3 regions of the Nocardia glycosmidis genome follow, and region 3 is predicted to be linked to each of the others. Evidence: riboswitches for the same ligand, from Rfam matches in the RefSeq annotation. Region 3 holds a riboswitch; each other region holds the start of a gene.
The links. Region 3 has a riboswitch for S-adenosylmethionine ahead of ACT86A_RS04065 (rhodanese-like domain-containing protein). Riboswitches for the same ligand answer to the same signal wherever they lie in the genome.
Positions count from the first base shown of each region.

Region 1: it holds a riboswitch for S-adenosylmethionine, as region 3 does, so the genes downstream of both, ACT86A_RS21535 (amino acid ABC transporter permease) here and ACT86A_RS04065 (rhodanese-like domain-containing protein) in region 3, are expected to answer to the same signal.
Region 2: it holds a riboswitch for S-adenosylmethionine, as region 3 does, so the genes downstream of both, ACT86A_RS19915 (aminotransferase class V-fold PLP-dependent enzyme) here and ACT86A_RS04065 (rhodanese-like domain-containing protein) in region 3, are expected to answer to the same signal.

Region 1 is NZ_JBQWRH010000018.1:30,121-32,316, reverse strand. Features, by position in the region: gene ACT86A_RS21540 (amino acid ABC transporter ATP-binding protein) at 1-327, opposite strand, end outside; gene ACT86A_RS21535 (amino acid ABC transporter permease) at 324-1,325, opposite strand; SAM riboswitch class I at 1,425-1,518, opposite strand; gene ACT86A_RS21530 (hypothetical protein) at 1,888-2,196, shown strand, end outside.
Region 2 is NZ_JBQWRH010000015.1:170,122-172,317, forward strand. Features, by position in the region: gene ACT86A_RS19915 (aminotransferase class V-fold PLP-dependent enzyme) at 1-973, opposite strand, end outside; SAM riboswitch class IV at 1,020-1,133, opposite strand; gene ACT86A_RS19920 (Pls/PosA family non-ribosomal peptide synthetase) at 1,791-2,196, shown strand, end outside.
Region 3 is NZ_JBQWRH010000002.1:344,147-346,342, forward strand. Features, by position in the region: gene ACT86A_RS04060 (Rv0361 family membrane protein) at 193-642, shown strand; SAM riboswitch class IV at 706-823, shown strand; gene ACT86A_RS04065 (rhodanese-like domain-containing protein) at 838-1,257, shown strand; gene ACT86A_RS04070 (O-succinylhomoserine sulfhydrylase) at 1,254-2,196, shown strand, end outside.

The sequences.
Region 1 (2,196 bases), on a different contig from region 3:
CACTGTCAGGTGCGGGAACAGATTGAACTGCTGGAAGACGAAGCCGATCCGGGAGCGCTGCTTGCGCACTTCCCGGTCCGGCAGCGCGTGCAACCGGTTACGGCGCAGGCGGTAGCCGATCAGCTCGCCGTCGATGTGCACAGTTCCCGCGTCCAGTGATTCCAGGCGGTTCACCACGCGCAGCAGGGTCGACTTGCCGGAGCCGGATGGACCGATCACCGTGACCACTTCGCCGGAGCGAACGGTCAGATCGATGCCGCGCAACACCTGGTGCGGCCCGTAGGATTTCCGGACGCCGCGAACCTCGACGGCGAGCGTGCCGGTCATCGTGTCGCTCCGCGTGGTGCGGTGGAACCGATCTCGGCGACTTCCTGCAGCTTCTGCCACGCGCGCTGCAGCGGCGAAGGCGGCGGATTGCGGTGCGCGCCTTTGGCGTAGTGACGCTCGATGTAATACTGCGCCACCGAGAGCACGGTGGTGAGCACGAAGTACCACACCGTCGCGACCATCAGCAGCGGCACAACCCGCCCATTGCGCCCATAGATCACCTGGACCTGGTAGAACAGCTCGGCGATCGCCATCACCGACACGATCGAGGTGCCCTTGAACAGGCTGATCACCTCGTTGGTCGCGTTCGGCAGGATCGAGCGCATCGCCTGCGGGAAAACGACGGTGCGGAACTGCCGCAGTCGCGGAATCCCCAGTGCGGCGGCGGCCTCCAGCTGTCCCGCGTCGACCGAGATGAATCCGGCGCGGATGATTTCGGCGGAATATGCCGCCTGATGCAGGGCCAATCCGATCACGGCGGCGGTGAAGCCGCTGATCACGCCGTTCACCTCGAAGGTGAACAGCGCCGGGCCGAACGGGATGCCGATCGACAGCGTCCGGTACAGATAGGCGATGTTGAACCAGAACAGCAGCTGCACGATCAGCGGGATGGCCCGGAACGCCCAGATGTAGGCCCAGGAGATCACCCGCAATACCGGATTGTTCGATAGCCGGGCGACCGCCAGCGCGGTGCCGAGGAGGAATCCCAGCGCGGTACCCCACACGGTCAGCTCCAACGTCACTTGCAATGCCGACAGCACCGATTTCGCCGTGATGTACTGCGCGAACGTCGGCCAATCCCAGCCGGGGTTGGTGGCCAGACCGTGCACGAACTGGGCGAGCAGAACCAGCGCGACAGCGCTGACCACCCACCGCCACGGGTGCCGGCTCTTGGCTACCTCAGGCGTCTCACCTGCTCGAGCGGGATGCGGCTCGGATGTGCCGGCCGGGGCCGGATCGCCGAGCGAGGAGGTTTCGGGTGCGGCGGACGTGGTCATGCCCGCACCTCGCGGGCGCTCGGTTCCGGCCTGAGCGTGAACGCGGCTGCGTCCATGGCACGCTCACGCCATGCCAGGTCCTCGATAATCACTTCGGTTCCTCCATCGGTCCCGGCGGAAGCACCCGCACCCGGTGACCGGGGGGTTGCTGCGACGTCGACGAGCCAGGTCTCTCGGTCGCTCTGGATGGTTGGTGCCGACCCCCCGCCGGCCGATGTCGGGGTCGAGCCGAATCATGATGCCGAGCAACTGGACTCTGGAACAAGAGAAGTAATCAGCGTGAGCGTAGATCTTGTCGGGCCTGGATTCGTCGGATAATTCTGGTAGCCAGGCGTGCGCTGCCGAATGAGAGCGGTGCGGTCCCCGGTCGCATCATCGCCGGCGTGCCGGGGGGAGCCGAAGCGGCGGCCGGACGCGGCGTACAGCTTGTCGGTGGCGGCCGACCGGTGCCGTAGATCCCGGCAAACTGGACTGCTGTGGAATTGCTGTTGGCAATCTCGGCTGTTGCGTGCGTTTGCCGGAGTACTGTGCCCCTCGATCGTTCCGCCGATGAGGAGGTTTCGTGATCACGTTGCGTAGTCTGACTTTGTTGTCCGCCGTCGTGACCGGCTCGGTCGCTCTCGCGCTCGCGGGACCAGGGGCCGCCGGCGCGGCCCCGGACGACCCGGCCCCCGCGTTCTCCGACCGCGCCACGCAGACCGCGGCGCCCGGTGACCCGTGGAGCATCTACAACTCCGCGCTCGACGCGCTGCGCGGCCTCGGCATCGAGCCGTTCGCGTATCCGGCCGCGGCGGCGTTGTGCCTCGACAACACGACCCTCGGGCTCGCGCCCGCCGTGGCCGGGACCATTCCGGGCCCGTGGCCGAAGAAC
Region 2 (2,196 bases), on a different contig from region 3:
CGGACCAGATGCGCAGCAGCCGCACGCCCGAGATCGCGGCAAGGCCGTCCCGGAGCCGGTCGGCGAGCCGGTGTTCGTGCGCGGCAAGGGTTTCGGCCTCGATGGCACACAGCGCGTCGCACGCGGCGGCGAGCGCGGCGGCGCCGAGCACGTTCGGCGACCCGGCCTCGTGCCGCTGCGGAGCGGGGGCCCACTCGGCCTCGGTTGTGCTCACCTCCCGAACCGCCCCGCCGCCGGACAGATAGGGCTGCGCCGCATCGAGCCAATCCCGCTTGCCCACCAGCACACCCGCGCCGAAGGGCGCGTACAGCTTGTGACCGGAACAGGCTAGATAGTCGATTCCGGTGTCCCGCAGGCTGATCCGACGATGTGGCGCCAGCTGCGCCGCGTCCACCAAGATCCGGGCGCCGCACTGGTGCGCGATGGTGGCCAGCCGCTCCAGTGGCAGCACCTCCCCGGTGACGTTCGACGCGCCGGTCACCGCGAGCAACGCGGCGGGCTTGCTGCACAACTCGGCGACCAGCCGGCCGACGGTCTCCTCGACCGTGTCGGCCGCCTGCACGACGCGGCGGCCGCGCCTGGTCCACGGCAGGAAGTTGGCGTGGTGCTCGATATCGAGCACTACCGTGTCGCCGGGCACGCAGGACGCGAGCAGGTTCAGCGAGTCGGTGGTGTTGCGCGTGAACACCACCACGTGATCCGGTGCGGCGTCGAGGAACTTGCCTACCGATCCGCGGGCGGCCTCGTAGCACTCCGTGGAGATCCGCGAAGCGTAACCCGCGCCGCGGTGCACGCTCGCGTAGAACGGCAGCAACTGCTGCACGCGGTCGGTAACCTGCGCCAATGCCGGCGCGCTCGCCGCATAGTCGAAATTCGCGTAGCTCGCGGTTCCGCCCTGCACGAGCGGCACCAGCAGTTCGTCGCCCGAGACCCGGGCGAATGCGGCACAGGTGGTATCGACAACACTAGTCATCACGTGAATCCCGTCGGCTCTAGGACCGCGATCGAATGATTCGTCGAGTCCGCGCTTGCCGCGCCCGGTTGGGCGGCGGCCGGGTCGTCACCCGGAGCACCCCACCGCGGAGGAGGGTTGCCGACCAGCAAGCCGGGGCTTAGCGCTGGTACTCATGACCTGACCCGAGATTGGCAGAAGCGCCCCAGCGCTGTCAACTGGGTACCAATCCCAGGCCGGCACATACCGATCGGGACCTGCCCGACGTCCGTGCGTCCGCGCGCAGACTCACGAGCCGGGCCGGCACCCCTGACCTCGCTTTACGAGCACTGTTCGCCATCGAAGCCGGCACGCGGCTGTTGCCCTGAACACATCCGCGCCACCGCTGCCGGCCGGAGCAGGCCCGGCATCTCGTCTCCGACGACGCTACGACCGAACAAATACAGCAAATACGCAGCAGCACCCGGTAACCCGAACGATCGTCCCTGGTGCCCAGGTAACCACAGCGGCCCGCGCTTTTGCGGAAAGCAAAACCAAGCGTTACCTGTTCGCAGCCCGTCGCGCCCCGATTCGCGATGTCACAGCGCACGAGTCGCCGGACGCTCAGCCCTCATCCAGCTAACAACAAGCAGCCGATCTCGAATCCATGGTGTTCACCCCTTGTCGAGCGCAGCGACATTCCCCGTTCGCGCAGCGCCGCTGGGCGCTGCCGAAGCAAACCCAGTACCGTGGACAACTGGCCAATCGCGGCATTTGCCCTTTGGTAACCCCGCCCTTTGGTAACCCGCCCTTTGGTAACCCAACTATGGCGCGACAACGGAAAGTGTGAGGCAGATCGATGGAAGGTTCGGTGGGCACCGTGCTCCGAACAGAGGTCGACGCGCCGCAGCGTCCGTTGTTGCGGGGCGAGCATGCGCCGCAGGCCAGGACGCTGGTCGACATCCTGACCGCTACCGCGCTCGCACATCCCGACGCCCCGGCCATCGACGACGGCCAGGTGGTGCTGACCTACCTGGACTTGGTGGTCGAGGTCGAGCAGACCATGGCCCGCCTCGCCACAGCGGGCGTACGCCCCGGTGACCGGGTCGGGGTGCGGATGCCTTCCGGGACCCGCGGACTCTACGTCACCATTCTCGCGGTCCTCTACAGTGGCGCGGCCTATGTGCCGGTCGACGCCGACGACCCGGACGAGCGGGCCCAGCTGGTCTTCGGCGAAGCCCAGGTCACCGCGCTGGTGACCGCCG
Region 3 (2,196 bases):
CCGCGATTCTATCGGGACCCTCGATCGCGCCTCGAGCCGGTGCGTGAACCCCGTGGATGCCATAGAACCTCACAATCGGCGCATACCCGCTCTCGTTCGGTCTGAAGCGGCTGTTGGGGTCCCGGCGGCGACTCCCCCCTTTCCGGTGGGGCCGAGCGCCCGATAACCCCGCCGACCAGGGATCATCGAGCCATGACCGAGCAGCGGCCGACCGCGGACGACGACGACATCATCCAGGTCGATCAGACCGACCAGCCTTCCGCGATCCCGTTCATCGCGGCCGCGGTGATCGCGGCGATCGTGCTCGGCGCGATCGTGCTCGGCGGAGTCCTGTCGCCTGCTGAGAAAAATGTCACAGATTCCGACCGCATCGCCGCGGCCGTCCGCAACTTCGTCGAGGGCGCCAATGGCACCGAGACGGTGCCGGCGCCCGGTACCGGATGCCAGGGCTTCGACGCCGCCCGTTCGCCGCTGGCCGGGCAGTCCGGCGCCGGAAAGTCAGTCGAGATCAGGAAAATCGATCCCCCGATCGTCGACGGCGACAAAGGCAAGGCCACCGTGACCACGGTGACAGACGGCACGGAGACGACCAAGACGTGGAACCTCACCAGATCCGGCGCCAAGTGGTTGGTCTGCACCTGAGCGTTCGCGCAGTGTGAGCCACCGTTTGACACGGTGACCCGGCTCGGTGCAATCTCAGTCGAAGGTCATGAGAACCAGTGTCAAGCCCCGGCATTACTGGTCGGCAACCCTCCTCCGCGGTGGGGTGCTCCGGGTGACGACCGGGCCGTGCTCGAAGACGCGGGCGCGGCAAGTGCGGATTCGCAGGAGGAGCAGATGAGCAATTACGCCGGTGACATCACCCCCCAGCAGGCATGGGAACTGTTGCGCGACAATCCCGAAACCGTTCTCGTCGACGTGCGGACGGAAGCCGAATGGCGGTTTGTCGGCGTCCCCGACACGAGTTCGATCGATCGGCCTACCGTGCTGATCGAGTGGGTCGACTCCGCCGGCGCGCGCAACGAGGCCTTCGTCGAGCAACTGCGGCAGGCACTCGACAACCACGATCCCGCCACGCCGGTGGTGTTCCTCTGTCGCTCCGGCCAGCGTTCGGTCGGCGCGGCGATCGCCGCCACCGCGGCCGGCTACCACACCTCCTACAACGTGCTCGACGGCTTCGAGGGTCCGCTCGATGGGTTCGGGCATCGCGGCGGCGCCGGCTGGCGCGCCCTCGGACTGCCCTGGCGGCAGTCGTGATCACCGGCGGCGCGTTCGACAAGCCCCTGCCCGAGGGTGTCGGTCCCGCGACGCTCGGTGTGCGGGGCGGACTGCGGCGCTCCGGCTTCGAGGAAACCTCCGAGGCGTTGTACCTGAGCTCCGGCTTCGTCTACGAGAGCGCGGAAGCCGCCGAGGCCGCGTTCACCGGCGAGGCGGAGCATTTCGTCTACTCCCGCTACGGCAATCCGACGGTCGCCATGTTCGAGGAGCGGATCCGGCTGATCGACGGCGCCGAAGCGTGCTTCGCCACCGCGAGCGGCATGTCGGCGGTGTTCACCGCGCTGGGCGCATTGCTCGGCGCGGGTGACCGGCTGGTCGCCGCGCGCAGCCTATTCGGTTCCTGCTTCGTGGTGTGCAACGAGATCCTGCCGCGCTGGGGCGTGGAGACCGTCTTCGTCGACGGCGAGGATCTCGACCAGTGGGAGCAGGCGCTGTCGGTGCCGACCAATGCGGTGTTCTTCGAGACGCCCGCCAATCCGATGCAGACCCTGGTCGATGTCCGTAGGGTGAGCGAACTGGCCCATGCCGCGGGCGCGAAAGTGGTGCTGGACAACGTCTTCGCCACACCGTTGCTGCAAAGCGGCTTCGAACTCGGCGCCGACGTGGTGGTCTACTCCGGCACCAAGCACATCGACGGGCAGGGCCGGGTACTCGGCGGAGCGATTCTCGGCGCGCAGGACTACATCGACGGGCCGGTGAAAACGCTGATGCGCCATACCGGTCCGGCGCTGAGCCCGTTCAACGCGTGGACCCTGCTGAAGGGTCTGGAAACCATGCCGCTGCGGGTGCGCCATTCGGTCGACTCCGCACTGCGGGTTGCCCGCTTCCTGGAGGACAACAAGGCGGTCAGCTGGGTGAAATACCCTTTCCTGGAGTCGCATCCGCAGCACGCGCTGGCCACCGGTCAGATGAGCGGGG